DNA from 3 places in the Erwinia sp. 1181_3 genome. Region 1 is predicted to be linked to each of the others. Evidence: predicted binding sites of a transcription regulator. Region 1 holds the regulator's gene; each other region holds the start of a gene.

Region 1 (4,873 bases):
TTTATGGCATGTTATTTATTGCATTCGCTAAGGGATTTCATGGCTACACCTGCTTCTGCTGTTCGTCTGCCGTCAACACTCTGGGGGGCGTTGATTATCAGTGGCACCATTATTGGTGCCGGGATGTTCTCGCTGCCGGTAGTGATGTCCGGTGCCTGGTTTGCCTGGTCCTCCGCGCTGCTGATCGTGACCTGGTTCTGTATGCTGCTGTCCGGATTACTGTATCTGGAAGCCAGCCTGCATTATCCCATCGGGGCGAGTTTTGATACGGTCACACGCGATTTACTTGGGCGTGGCTGGAACCTGATCAACGGTTTGTCCGTGGTCTTTGTGCTGGGGATCCTCACCTATGCGTACATTTCTGCCAGTGGCGCGATTATTCAGCACAGCCTTAATCAATTAAATGTCGGAATATCGGCACGTATGGCTGGGCTGCTCTTTACGCTACTGGTGGCGCTGTTTATCTGGCTGGGAACAGCGGTTGTCAGCCGGATGACGCTGATTTTTCTCGGCGCGAAGATCCTCACCTTTTTGATGATTTTTGGCGGCCTGCTGTGGCATGTTCAGCCGGCTATTCTGCTCGACAGCCAGGGAGCCGATCGCGATTATCTGCGATATCTCTGGATAGTGGTGCCGTTTTGTCTGGCCTCCTTCGGCTACCATGGCAACATTGCCGGGTTGACGACTTACTACCATAAGAATGCAGGCCGCGTGAGCCGTTGCCTGATTTACGGCACGCTGCTGGCTCTGATGATTTACTTTATCTGGATCATCGGCACGATGGGCAATATTCCCCGCAGCGAATTTAAAGCGATTGCCGCGCAAGGCGGTAATATTGACGTACTGGTGGGGGCGTTATCCGGCGTACTGCACAATCGCTCTCTGAATCTGTTACTGGATATCTTCTCTAACTTCGCCGTTGCCTGTTCATTCCTCGGTGTCAGTCTTGGCTTTTTTGATTACCTTGCCGATCTCTTTAAACTGGATAACTCCGCGTCCGGAAGATTAAAAACCACGCTGCTGACGTTTATTCTGCCGCTAACGGCCGCGATGATCTGGCCCAACGGTTTTCTGCTGGCAATCGGTTATGCCGGGCTGGCCGCGACGTTGTGGGCTGTTGTCACGCCAGCGCTACTAGCCTGGCAGTCACGTCGACGTTTTGCCACTGCCACGTGGCGAGTCAGAGGGGGGATGGCACCGATTGTGCTGGTTCTGCTGTTTGGTGCACTGAATGCCGTGGTCTCGTTGCTTTCATATGGTGGCTGGCTGCCGCTCTATACGCGATAACCTTTTGAGACAGATTGGCAGCGTTTTAGCCGGGAGGAATCGCTATAACGCAGGCATAAAAAAACCGGTGGCAAGCCACCGGTTTTTACACTGAACAGTGCAGATTATTTGTCGTGCAGAGTCTCGTCTTCACGACAGTCACCCAGAGAACAATGGCCATAAAGATACAGGCTATGGTTGCTCAGTTTGATACCGTGACGCGTGGCGATTTCACGCTGACGTTCCTCAATGTATTCGTCTCTGAACTCAATAACTTTACCGCAGTCCAGGCAGATCAGGTGATCGTGATGGTGCTGCTGAGTCAGTTCGAAAACGGATTTACCGCCTTCAAAGTTATGGCGGGTAACGATCCCCGCATCATCAAATTGGTTCAGCACGCGGTAAACGGTGGCCAGACCAATTTCTTCGCCCATATCAATCAGGCGTTTGTACAAGTCTTCCGCACTGACATGATGGCCCTCTGGTTCCTGAAGCACTTCCAGAATTTTCAGTCGGGGAAGCGTGACTTTCAGGCCGGCCTTCTTTAATGCGGTGTTATTGTCAGTCATGCGGATATTGTCCTGTTACTTTGCTAGTCACTTAGTGGCTGAAAAGCCCTGAACATCGGTCGACGCTAAAAGATGAGTGCGTCTCAGTATAGAACTGATACTCCGAAATGAAAACCATAAGGGGTGCCTGAAACCGCAATGGATGTAAGGATAAGTGTCATTACATCCAGGGTAGCACGCGCCCGAATTAGGCTGGGTTAACATTTCAATCTGCATCATCTTCACCGCTCTTTGGGCGACTCACATCCTCAAAGAGTGGGGCAGGTGCTGAGTAAGCGGGTAACCGATGGGGTTATTGTACAGTTTTGCAGATGAAAGTTACAAACATGTATCTATTACTTCTATAGGAAAAACCACTTACTTGATGTGAGATAGCTCCCACATCAAGCGGCTATGGTTATGCTTCGATGATATCTTTTAGCTGAAGTTCATCAAAAATTTGTTTTACCCACTTTTCAACGCGTTCGTTGGTGAGCTCTGGCTGGCGATCTTCATCAATGGCCAGGCCAAGGAAATGGTTATCATCTGCCATGCCTTTCGAGGCCTCGAAATGGTAGCCTTCGCTCGGCCAGTGGCCGACAATCACTGCGCCGTTCGGCTCAATGATGTCGCGGATGGTGCCCATTGCATCGCAGAAATACTCGGAATAGTCTTCCTGATCGCCGCAACCAAACAGCGCAACCAGTTTACCGTTGAAGTCGATTTCTTCCAGCGTTGGGAAGAAGTCATCCCAGTCGCACTGGGCTTCACCGTAGTACCAGGTTGGGATGCCAAGCAGCAGAATATCAAAGGCTTCAAGGTCTTCTTTGCTGCTTTTAGCAATATCACGAACTTCTGCAACATCTTTCCCCAGTTGCTTCTGGATCATTTTTGCAATGTTTTCGGTATTGCCTGTATCGCTACCAAAGAAAATGCCGACGAGTGCCATGAGTTTAATAACCTCTTGAATCTTAATGATATGGTGACTGCTGATTTTTTCGCAGATATCGCTAATGATAACAGACCGTCGTGAGCGGATAAATGAGTAATGCTGCCGGTTTTGTCGCTGAGTGCTAAGGCCCTGATACCATCAGGACGGATGACGTTGCAACTGTTCCAGCAGCATTTCTTCGATCAGTTCACTGCGGCTGATATTGCGCTCGAAAGCTAGCTGATTCAGGACATCAACCGCGTCGCTGTTCATTTTCAGTTCGACACGCTTCAGGCCGCGCACTTTATCGCGCTTGAGCTGATTGCGTTTGTTGATACGCAACTGCTCATCACGCGTCAGCGGATTAGTCTTGGGTCGTCCCGGACGTCGTTCATCTGCAAACAGATCGATCGTTGTGCGGTCCGTGTTCTCTTTTGCCATAGGAATCGTAATACTGAAAGGCTGGATTGCTGATGAATAGGGCCGTTATGCCGTCTGATAATCAGCAGCGGCAAAATTTTAGCGCGCCATCATACCCCAGCGAAAATGGTTTTCACAGCGCTAAAAAACGTCGGATTGCACGTAATACCGCATCGGGTTTCTCAGCATGTACCCAATGCCCTGCGCCGGTGATGACATGGGCACGCGCCTGCGGGAACTGGGTTAACAGTGCATCGCGATATGCATCGGCCAAATAGGGAGAACGCTCCCCACGAATGAACAGCACAGGATGTGACCAGGGGGCCAATGGCTCCCAGCCAATGATGTTTTCATAACATGCCAGCAGCGCCGGAACGTTGAAACGCCAAACACCCTCGTGGAACGACTTGAGTAAAAACTGGATAACGCCTTCTTCACTGATACTTTGACGCATCAGGGCAGTAGCTTCGCTGCGCGTGGTGATACCGGCCTCAGTCACCGCATTCAGTGCGGCAAAAATATCGTCATGATGACGCGTGGTGTAGGCCACAGGAGCGATATCAATCACTACGATCTCCTCAACACGATCGGGCGCCAGTGCGGTAATCGCCATGGCGATCTTCCCCCCCATCGAGTGACCGATCACGCTGAAACGATCGACCTGCATCGCGTCAAGCGTGTCCAGGACATCCTGAGCCATTAACGCATAATCCATCTGTTGCGCACGCGGAGACAAACCGTGGTTGCGGACATCGAGTTGAATCAAACGGCGATCGTCTTTTAATCCCCGGGCCAGTACGCCGAGGTTATCCAGGCTACCAAATAAACCGTGGATCAATACCAGTGGAAGCCCGTCAGTGGCGGATTGTTCAGATTGCAGGCGAAAATTCAAATTCATAGAGAAAGTTCTTACAGTTGGCACCAAGGCTTAGGGTATCATGGATCCCACAATTTCTGCCGCTGGCGCGAATGGCGGGTATGATCTTTTTGCGGCATATTCCGACTTTTGCCCTGAAACGGGTCTGGCGCTACACCCTGGCGGGATTTAACTTTATAATCCTGATGTTAGAACTGGATCGGCTCAACGTCATGATGGTTGCGTGGATTGTTGTCCCCGAACAACCGGTTCTGATACTAGCAACAACCGTACTGGATAAAGATGAAAACGATAGAAGTCGACGAAGAGCTATACCGTTATATTGCCAGCCACACTCAGCATATTGGTGAAAGCGCATCCGATATTTTGCGCCGTATGCTGAAGTTCACTGCGGGTCAAACTGCTCCTGTGGCGGCGAATGCTGCAGCGGCAGCCAAAGAACCTGCCGCTGCAGGTATTAAATCTGAATCCCGACCGCAGGATCGTGTTCGTGCGGTACGTGAGCTGTTGCTTTCGGATGAGTACGCGGAGCAGAAGCGTGCAGTGAATCGCTTTATGCTGATTCTATCGACTTTATACAGTCTGGATGCCAAAACGTTTGGCGCAGCGACTGAGTCTCTGCAAGGTCGTACGCGTGTTTACTTCGCGGGCAACCAGCAAACGTTGGTAGAGAATGGCACCCATACCAAGCCGCAGCACGTTCCGGGCACACCGTATTGGGTGATCACCAACACAAATACTGACCGTAAGCGCAGCATGGTGGAACACATTATGTTGTCGATGCAGTTCCCGGTGGAGCTGACAGAGAAAGTTTGCGGTACCCTCTAACTG
Region 2 (4,873 bases), 580 kb from region 1:
CCTGGAACAATACCCGTAGGGGTCGGGCATGCCCGACCCTTGTTATTCCGCACCGGACGAGGCGTGCCTCGCCCCTGCAGCAATACCCGTAGGGGTCGGGCATGCCCGACCCTTGTTATTCCGCACCGGACGAGGCGTGCCTCACCCCTGGAACAATACCCGTAGGGGTCGGGCATGCCCGATCCTTGTTATTTCGCACCGGACGAGGCGTGCCTCGCCCCTACAGCGATACCCGTAGGGGTCGGGCATACCCGATCCTTGTTATTCCGCACCGGACGAGGCGTGCCTCGCCCCTGGAACAATACCCGTAGGGGTCGGGCATGCCCGACCCTTGTTATTCCGCACCGGACGAGGCGTGCCTCACCCCTACAACGATCCCTGTAAAGGCTGATGATAACGCCCGCACGGCACGATCATCGGTGTATGTGATACCGGATCGTCAATCACCACGCTACTCATGCCAAACACCTGCCGCACCAGCTGTGCATCCACAATCTCAGCGGGTTTACCCTGGGCGATAATCTGCCCTTCCTTCATCACGATTAAGTGGTCGGCGTAACGACAGGCCTGATTCAGATCATGCAGCACCGCCACCAGCGTATGCCCGTGCTCCTGATTTAACTGACGGAACAGATCCAGCAGCTCAATCTGGTGGGCGATATCCAGCCAGGTGGTCGGTTCATCCAGTAACAGCAGCGGCGTCTGCTGCGCCAGCACCATCGCCACCCACACGCGCTGACGCTGGCCGCCGGACAGTTCATCCACGCTGCGCGCGGCCAGTTCACTGATGTTGGTGGCCTGCATTGCCGCCGCCACCGCCTCACGGTCGGCTTCACTCCACTGCTTCAGTAAGCTCTGATGTGGATAGCGTCCACGTGCCACCAGATCGGCCACGCTGATCCCCTCCGGGACAATCGCATGCTGTGGCAACAGACCCAGCTGGCGGGCAAGCGCTTTGGTGCCCATCTGATGAATATCATGACCATCAAGCAGCACCTGCCCGCTACGCGGTTTCAGCAGGCGGCACAGGGCGCGTAACAGCGTTGACTTGCCGCAGGCGTTAGGGCCAATAATCACCGTAAACTGGCGGTCGGGGATCTGCACGCTAAGCTCACTGGCGATCACTTTTTGATCGTAGGCCAGCGTCACGCCAGCGGCCTGAAGACGGGGGGATAAAGAAGTATCCATGATCAACGTCGTGACTCCCTGATAAGTAACCAGATGAGATAAACACCACCGATGCTGACGGTAACAGCCCCCACCGGCAGTTGTACCCCGTTAAACGCATGCTGAGCGATCACATCGGCCGTCAGCAACAACAGCGCCCCGGTGGTGGCGGCGGAAAAAAGCGGCACCGCGCTGGCACCGGTCAGGCGGCGGGCAATCTGCGGCGCGGCCAGCGCAATAAAGGCAATCGGCCCGGCGCTGGCGGTGGCAATTGCCGTGAGAATAATGCCGCACAGCATCAGCCACAGACGGCTGGACTCAGCATTCACCCCCAGCGCCCGCGCACTGTCGTCGCCCATTTCCATCAGTTGCAAACGGCGGCTGAGCGCCAGCGACACCATAATGGTCAGTGGCACCAGCAGCAGCGCAGGCTGCCCTTTCGCCCAGGTGATGCCGTTAAGCGATCCCGCCCCCCACAGCGCAGCACTCATGGCACTCTCCAGCGAGGCGCTGACAATCAGCCAGGTATTGAGCGCCGACAACACCGCGCCCACGCCAATCCCGACAATAATCAGGCGGAAACCCACAATCCCCTGGCGCCACGCCAGCAGATAAACCAGCGCCGCCGAACCAATACCGCCCACCAGCGCTCCGGCGGCAATCTGATAGTAGCTGCCGCCAAAGCCGATAATCATCACCAGCGCCCCGGTAAACGCCCCGGTATTAAAACCCACCACATCCGGGCTGCCGAGCGGGTTTCGGATCGCCGACTGGAAGATCGCCCCGCTGACGCCAAGGCCCGCCCCCAGCACCAGCGCCATCACCGCACGCGGTGCACGCCACTGTGCGATAACGGTCATAAATCCGCGAGGCCCTTCCCCCTGCAACGCCTGCCACACCTGCCCCGGGCTGATGCTCAGCGTGCCGTAGCACAGCGCAAACAGCGCCAGCAGTGCAGCGAGAACGATCAGCGTCAGGTTCGCCCACAGCACCCGGGACGCCAGGCGCAGATTGAGCCAGCCGTCAGCACGGCCGATCAGTAAGGTTTTACTGTGCATCCTGTCATCCTTAATGTTTGCGGCTACGGACTAACCAGATTAAGACTGGCGCACCGATCAATGCGGTGACAATCGACACCCGCAGCTCACCCTGTGCCATAAAACGCCCGGCAATATCGGCGGTCAGCAACAGCACCGGGGCCATGAGAAACGAATAAATCAGGATCCAGCGCTGGTCGGCCCCCACCCACCAGCGCGCAACATGGGGCACCATCAGGCCAACAAAACCAATGGGCCCCACCAGCGCCGTGGCCGATCCACACAGCAGCATCACCGACAGCAGCGCCAGCAGGCGCACCAGCAGCACCCGGGTGCCGAGCGCGGCGGCAATGTCTTCACCCATACTGAGACTGTTCAGTGAACGCGATGCCGCGAGTGCCAGCACCGCGCCGACGACTATCGCCGGGGCCACCAGCATCAGGTTCGCTGAGGAACGGATATCCAGCGTTCCCGCCTGCCAGAAGCGCAGCTGGTCAAAGGTCTGCGGATTAAGCAGCGACAGCGACGAAGTCAGCCCGCCCAATACCGCACTCAGTGCCACCCCGGCCAGCGTCAACCGTACCGGATTGACCCGGCCACCGCTCAGTGTGCCAATCGCCCAGACCGCCATGCTGGCAATCAGCGCGCCGCCCCAGGCAAAGCCAAGCCAGCCTGCCATGCCGCTGACGCCAAACAGGGTAATGCCAATCGCCATCGCGAAGCTGGCCCCGGCATTGACGCCGAGAATGCCGGGGTCTGCCAGCGGATTACGCGTCAGTGCCTGGATCACCGCCCCTGCGCCGCCCAGCGCCAGGCCTACGAGGATCCCGGCCAGCGTACGCGGCAGACGGGCATTGAGAATAATGATGCTATCGGCGTTAGTGATCTGGCCGGACAGACTCTGCCACACCAGGGCAGGCGCGATGGGTTTGGCCCCAAGCATCAGACTCGCCAGGCTGACCGCCGTCAGTAATATCAGACAGATGATGACACCCGCGCTGCGCGAAAGGCCTTGCGACAACGGAGCAGATGGGGGGGAAGCTTGCTGCAATGACATCCCTGAGAGATCCTCTTCATATGCAAATGAATATGAGTATTATTATCATTAACGTTACTAACCAAATATGTTACCATGCGCCCCGCCAGAAAAACATCGGCATCCTTACGCGCCGCACCGGACAGCATTCCGGCCGCCAGGCATTGAGCCCTATTAACTACATGGATACTCATGGCAAAGCCCTCCATTCTGCTTGATTTCAGCCTGCTGAAAAATAACGCCCATTTCCGCGCCATCTTTTGTGCCCGCATGCTGTCCGTGTTCTCACTCGGTATGCTGGCAGTCGGCGTACCGATTCAGATCCAGGCCATGACAGGCTCCACGCTTCAGGTGGGTGTGGCCGTGATGCTGGATGGCATCGGTATGTTTATCGGATTGATGCTGGGTGGCATCCTCGCAGACCGCCTCGATCGTCGTAAGCTGATTCTGTTTGCCCGTGGTACCTGCGGCATCGGCTTCGCGGCCCTCAGTCTGAATGCGTTTCTGCCGGAACCCTCTTTGTGGGCACTATATTTGCTGGCCGCCTGGGACGGTTTCTTCGGGGCGTTGGGGATGACGGCATTAATGGCGGTGATCCCGCTGCTGGTCGGGCGTGAGAACCTCGGCGCGGCCGGTGCGCTGAGTATGGTGACCGTACGTCTCGGGGCTATCCTCTCCCCGGCCATTGGCGGGGTGATTATTGTGGCGGGCGGCGTGGGCTGGGCCTTTGCCGTGGCGGCTGTCGGTACGCTGGCAACGTTAATCCCGCTGGTGCGTCTGCCGTCGATGAAGCCGGAAGTGCAGGAGCCGGAGCATCCGCTGCGCGCCCTGGCCAGCGGCGTTCAGTTTGTCTGCCAGCAGAAGGTGGTGGGTTCCGTGGTGCTGCTGGGCATGCTGGTGAGCATCGTCGGCGCGGTGCGTATTCTGTTCCCGGCGCTGGCTATCAGCTATCACGCTGACGCTTCGGCGATTGGTCTGATGTATTCCGCCGTGCCGCTGGGGGCCATGATTGGCGCCTTTACCAGCGGCTGGGTACCGGGTTATGCCCGTCCAGGTGTGCTGGTCCTGATCAGCGCCACCTGCGCGTTTCTGGCCATTGCCTCACTGGGGCTTTACAGCCACTTTATCCCGGCCCTGCTGGCACTGGTGGTGTATGGCTACTGCAACGCGATCGCTTCGCTGCTGCAATATATGCTGATTCAACACCATACCCCTGACGCTTTGCTCGGTCGCGTGAACAGTCTGGGCACCGCGCAGGATGTAACCGGGGATTCTGTCGGTGCTCTGGGATTAGGCGTGTTAGGTAAGCTGTTTACGCCAGTGGTGAGCGTACTGTCATTTGGCGCGGTGGCCGCAGGCGTAGCGCTGGTGCTGGCAAGCCTGGTCGGCACCTTGCGCCGGGCGACAATGTCACCGCCGGAGGAGGCAGGCCCGACTGATGAGCAGGACCCGGTGACCAATCCGTAACCGGGCATCATGCGACTAGCATGAAGAGTGCTGATGCCGGTGAAGAGCGTAATGAGGCCAGGTTCAGGTCATCATCCACAGGTCTTCACTGGCTGACCATCGGTTTCGTCATAGCAGGCGGGCACGACCTGCGTGATATCAATCGTTTCGCGGACCCGGCTAATAT
Region 3 (4,873 bases), on a different contig from region 1:
AGGAAATCGGCATTCACTTTCGCGCTGGCAACGGCGACCGTTTTCTTCAGATAATCCCCTTCCGTCATTCCCAGCATATGGCCGAAGAACCAGGCGATGGTGACGCTGCCAATAAAGTTAGCGAGGGTGACCCAGAACCAGTTACGCATGACACTCAGCGCAGAAATCTGGCGGGCAAACCACGCAACGGGCAGCAACATCATGTTGCCTGTTAGCAGCTCTCCCCCCGCCAGCACGGTCAGGATAATCCCTACCGGGAAAACCGCCGCTCCCAGCAGCGTGCCAAATGACCCCCAGCCAACGGGCAGTTGGGTGACGACATGAATATAGAGAAGAAAACCAAAGGCGATAAAAGAACCGGCGAGAAAGCCCAGGATAAATAAAGAGGAAATCGGGGTACGACTTTTGATCACGCCTGCCTGAACGACGACAGCCGAAATCTCTTTTGGAGTGTGCAAGGACATAATAGCTCTGGTGTTGTGAGTTGCTGGTAAAGTGCCAGATTTCGCCGCTCTCTGAAAATAGGTGATCATCCGTCACGGAGTAGGCCTGGCATTCAAAATCCGGCGCAGTCTTGCATGGTCAATTAACAAAAACAAGTAGCTTTTAGGCTCATTATTAACGTGTGATTAACACAATACAGGGGAGTCAGCGCGTAATGCGTTACAGGTGTGATAAAAACAGAGGGTTAGCGCTTTTCTGGGCGCTTTGACGGCTTTTTCAGCGATCGATCTCAGATTGTTATTTTGGCGTTGACACCAACCCCACTGTTTCATATTATCCCCGCCGTCAACACGACAGAGTTTTTCGGCTTGGGGGTATAGCTCAGCTGGGAGAGCGCTTGCATGGCATGCAAGAGGTCAGCGGTTCGATCCCGCTTATCTCCACCACATCTTCACCAGCAGATGGGGTGGCACCGAAAAACGCAGAGTTTAGTAGTGGGGGTATAGCTCAGCTGGGAGAGCGCTTGCATGGCATGCAAGAGGTCAGCGGTTCGATCCCGCTTATCTCCACCAAATTCTCAATAATTTCGATGATGTACCCATAATCTGCTTCGGCGGATTTTTTTTCGTTTCTATTTCCCCCCTCCGAATATTTTTTCAGCGACAGGATCGTTGGTGGTCACTCTTAGGCTTTGTTTAAGCGTCTGTGAGGCGGTTGAGGCGTGGGAAGGCTTAGCGTAGACGGGAAGGCAGGGAAGGAAAGAAAGCGGGGCCAGAGGCCCCGCCAGGTGATTACAGCACCAGACCGGCAATGGATGCCGACAGCACACTCACCAGCGTTGAGCCGTACAGCAGTTTCAGACCGAAGCGGGATACCACGTTACCCTGTTCTTCATGCAGCCCTTTGATCGCCCCGGCAACGATACCGATAGACGAGAAGTTAGCAAAGGAAACCAGGAACACGGACAGGATGCCTTCCGCGCGTGGTGACAAGGTGGAGGCAATCTTCTGCAAATCCATCATCGCCACAAACTCGTTCGACACCAGTTTGGTGGCCATGATGCTACCGACCTGCAACGCTTCATTGCTCGGCACGCCCATCACCCAGGCAAACGGGAAGAACACATAGCCGAGGATACCCTGGAAGCTGATACCGAAAATGGTATCAAACAGGGCATTGATGGCAGAGATCAGGGCGATAAAGCCGATCAGCATCGCGGCAACAATCACCGCCACTTTGAAACCGGCCAAAATGTACTCGCCCAGCATTTCAAAGAAGCTCTGGCCTTCATGGGTGTTACCCAGTTTCAGGTCTTCTTCACTGTCCACGCGGTACGGGTTAATCAGCGACAACACAATAAAGGTACTGAACATGTTCAGCACCAGCGCGGCCACCACATACTTCGGCTGAAGCATGGTCATGTAGGCACCCACAATTGACATCGACACCGTGGACATCGCGGTAGCGGCCATAGTGTACATACGGCGCTCTGACATCTTGCCGAGGATATCTTTATAGGCAATAAAGTTTTCTGACTGTCCCAAAATCAGTGAACTTACGGCGTTGAAAGATTCCAGTTTACCCATGCCGTTGACCTTCGACAGCACGGTACCGATGGCGCGGATGATGATGGGCAGGATGCGGAAATGCTGCAAAATACCGATCAGCGCAGAGATAAACACGATAGGGCAGAGGACGTTGAGCCAGAAGAAGGCCAGGCCTTTATCACTCATATTGCCAAAGACGAAGTTGGTCCCTTCCGCCGCGTACTTCAGCAATTTTTCGAACATATCAGAAAAACCTTTAACGAACCCGAGGCCCGCTTCTGAGTTCAGGAAGAACCAGGCAAGCAGAACTTCGATCACTAAAAGCTGTACCACAAAACGGATACGGATGTTTTTACGATCGCGGCTGACCAACAAGGCCAACAGGGCGACCATCGCCAGTGCCAAAGCAAAGTGCAGAATGCGGGACATATTTGCTCCAAATTAGAGGGCTGTTATATTTCGTTGCACATTCTATGTAACAAGAACCGGAAAAACGAGATCTATACCGCAATATAACAATTCCCTATTGCATCAGATTTCAGAAAAGCTTGAGCCGTCACATGTTTTCAACCCATTTGAACCCATTTCGTTACGTTCAGGCACTTTAATGCTCGATCCACTAATGCTTTGCAACACTCTTTTGCTGAAAAAATGACCCCCTAGCTGGTAAGTGATTTCCGAATACCCTACAGTGAAAACGGTTGCTGATTTTTTGGCTATGCCGTAATTTATTCCAAAGTATAGCCAGTGCTATACTTCATAGTGTTGGCTATCACTGCAATCAGAATAACCGTTCTAAATGCACTTGATAATCATTATCAATTAAAGGCACTATAGTTGCCGGGTGAATCGTCTCAGGGGTAACAACTATGTTCGGAAGCCGCACTGCGGAGCAGAACATTCGCAGTAGTCGTAAAATCAAATTTGCCTTAATGGGGCCAGCCTTTATTGCGGCAATTGGCTACATCGACCCCGGCAACTTCGCAACCAATATCCAGGCAGGGGCTTCCTACGGCTATACCCTGCTGTGGGTGGTGGTGTGGGCGAACATTATGGCGATGGTCATCCAGCTGATGTCAGCCAAGCTGGGCATCGCCACCGGCAAAAACCTGGCCGAGCATATCCGCGACCGCTTCCCCCGTCCCGCCGTCTGGTTTTACTGGGTGCAGGCAGAAATTATCGCGATGGCGACCGATCTTGCTGAATTTATTGGCGCTGCGATCGGTTTCAAACTGGTGTTCGGCGTCAGTTTGTTACAGGGCGCGATGCTCACCGGGGTCGCCACCTTCCTGATCCTGATGCTGCAAAGTCGCGGCCAGAAGCCACTGGAGCTGGTGATCGGGGGGCTGCTGCTGTTTGTTGCCGCCGCTTATGTGATCGAGCTGTTCTTCTCTCAGCCGAAAGTGGTCGATTTGCTCCAGGGAATGGCCGTGCCTTCGCTGCCCACGGCGGATGCCGTATTACTGGCGGCTGGCGTGCTGGGGGCGACGATTATGCCTCATGTCATTTATCTGCACTCGTCGCTGACACAAAAAGGTGATGGCGCCACGCGGACTGAGCGTTACGCCTCCACCAAACTGGACGTGGCGATTGCGATGACGATTGCGGGTTTTGTTAACCTGGCGATGATGGCAACGGCAGCGGCGACGTTTCATTTTAGCGGTCACAGCGGTATTGCTGACCTTGACCAGGCCTACCTGACCCTTGATCCGCTGCTGGGTAAAGCCGCCGCCATGGTGTTCGGTCTGAGCCTGCTGGCTGCCGGTTTATCATCTACGGTGGTGGGGACCATGGCGGGTCAGGTGGTGATGCAGGGCTTTATCCGCTTCCATATTCCACTGCTGGTGCGCCGCGTGGTCACCATGCTGCCTTCTTTTATTGTGATTATGGCGGGCTGGGAGCCAACACGCATTCTGGTGATGAGCCAGGTGCTGTTAAGTTTTGGTATTGCGCTGGCGCTGGTGCCACTGCTGGCCTTTACCGGCAATCGTGAGCTGATGGGCGATATGGTGAACTCGCGTCTGATGCAGAATGTCGGCCGCGCCATTGTGGCCGTGGTGGTGGTGCTGAATGGTTATCTGCTTATCGCGATGGCGATAAATCTGTAGGGGCCAGGCATGCCTGGCCCATTTATCTGGGGCCGGGCATGCGACATGCTGTTACCAGCGGTCGTGACGGTCGCGTTCATGATGACGTCGCTCATTCTCATGATGGCGCCATTCGCGGCGACGATCGTGGTCGCGCCAGCGACGTTCCCGCTCCCACTCCTGATGACGGCGCATTTCTTCATGACGGCGCCACTGCTCGTGTCGCCACCAGCGGCCCTCATCGTAGCGATAATTATTACGCCACCAGTGATTGTCGCGCCAGCGGCCGCCATCCCAGTAACGTCCACGATCGTCGCGATCGCCTAAATGCAGTGTAATGCCAGGCGCCAGTGTAATACGGGCGCTGTCGGCGTGAGCTGTGTGCATCGCCAACGGGGATAAACTTGCCAGCAACGTGGCAACAAGCAATAAGCGTTTCATATTATCTCCTTTATCAGTGGTCTGACTTCCCCACCGTAGGAGCACAATATAAACACTTCATCGCCGTTACGCCTGGCGAACTCTGAAAAAACAGGGAACAGGTTGATTTGGGATTTATCTGGAGGGAGCAGAGGCGGGGTTAACGGTAAGGGCCGATCTTTTTATTGATCGGCCCTGATAGCGGGCGTACTGAAATATTAACCGAGAATCGTTTCTATCTCAGCCAGTTCATCGGCGCTAAAGCGACGGTTACCCAGCATCTGCACCGCATCATCAATCTGACTGGTTTTACTGGCACCGATCAGCACCGAGGTGACCCGGTCGCCGCGCAACACCCAGGCCAGCGCCATCTGC

What was found. The regulator Fur, encoded in region 1, represses iron uptake genes when iron is present. The targets are predictions, from matches to a motif close to ATAATAATGAGAACNACTATCAA.
Positions count from the first base shown of each region.
Region 2: a site for Fur is predicted at 3,288-3,310, ahead of fepD (Fe(3+)-siderophore ABC transporter permease). Genes of this name have one in related genera too.
Region 3: a site for Fur is predicted at 2,791-2,813, ahead of FY046_RS04320 (Nramp family divalent metal transporter). Genes of this name have one in related genera too.

Region 1 covers NZ_VTDE01000002.1:747,792-752,664, reverse strand. The annotation lists gene mtr (tryptophan permease) at 40-1,287, shown strand; gene fur (ferric iron uptake transcriptional regulator) at 1,392-1,835, opposite strand; gene fldA (flavodoxin FldA) at 2,233-2,763, opposite strand; gene ybfE (LexA regulated protein) at 2,905-3,186, opposite strand; gene ybfF (esterase) at 3,299-4,063, opposite strand; gene seqA (replication initiation negative regulator SeqA) at 4,325-4,870, shown strand.
Region 2 covers NZ_VTDE01000002.1:166,135-171,007, forward strand. The annotation lists gene FY046_RS05095 (ABC transporter ATP-binding protein) at 367-1,188, opposite strand; gene fepG (iron-enterobactin ABC transporter permease) at 1,191-2,225, opposite strand; gene fepD (Fe(3+)-siderophore ABC transporter permease) at 2,236-3,261, opposite strand; gene entS (enterobactin transporter EntS) at 3,433-4,707, shown strand; gene FY046_RS05115 (HigA family addiction module antitoxin) at 4,779-4,873, opposite strand, start outside.
Region 3 covers NZ_VTDE01000001.1:970,041-974,913, reverse strand. The annotation lists gene FY046_RS04340 (formate/nitrite transporter family protein) at 1-464, opposite strand, end outside; tRNA gene FY046_RS04335 (tRNA-Ala) at 815-890, shown strand; tRNA gene FY046_RS04330 (tRNA-Ala) at 941-1,016, shown strand; gene FY046_RS04325 (NupC/NupG family nucleoside CNT transporter) at 1,236-2,420, opposite strand; gene FY046_RS04320 (Nramp family divalent metal transporter) at 2,861-4,099, shown strand; gene FY046_RS04315 (DUF2502 domain-containing protein) at 4,151-4,519, opposite strand; gene mgrA (L-glyceraldehyde 3-phosphate reductase) at 4,717-4,873, opposite strand, start outside.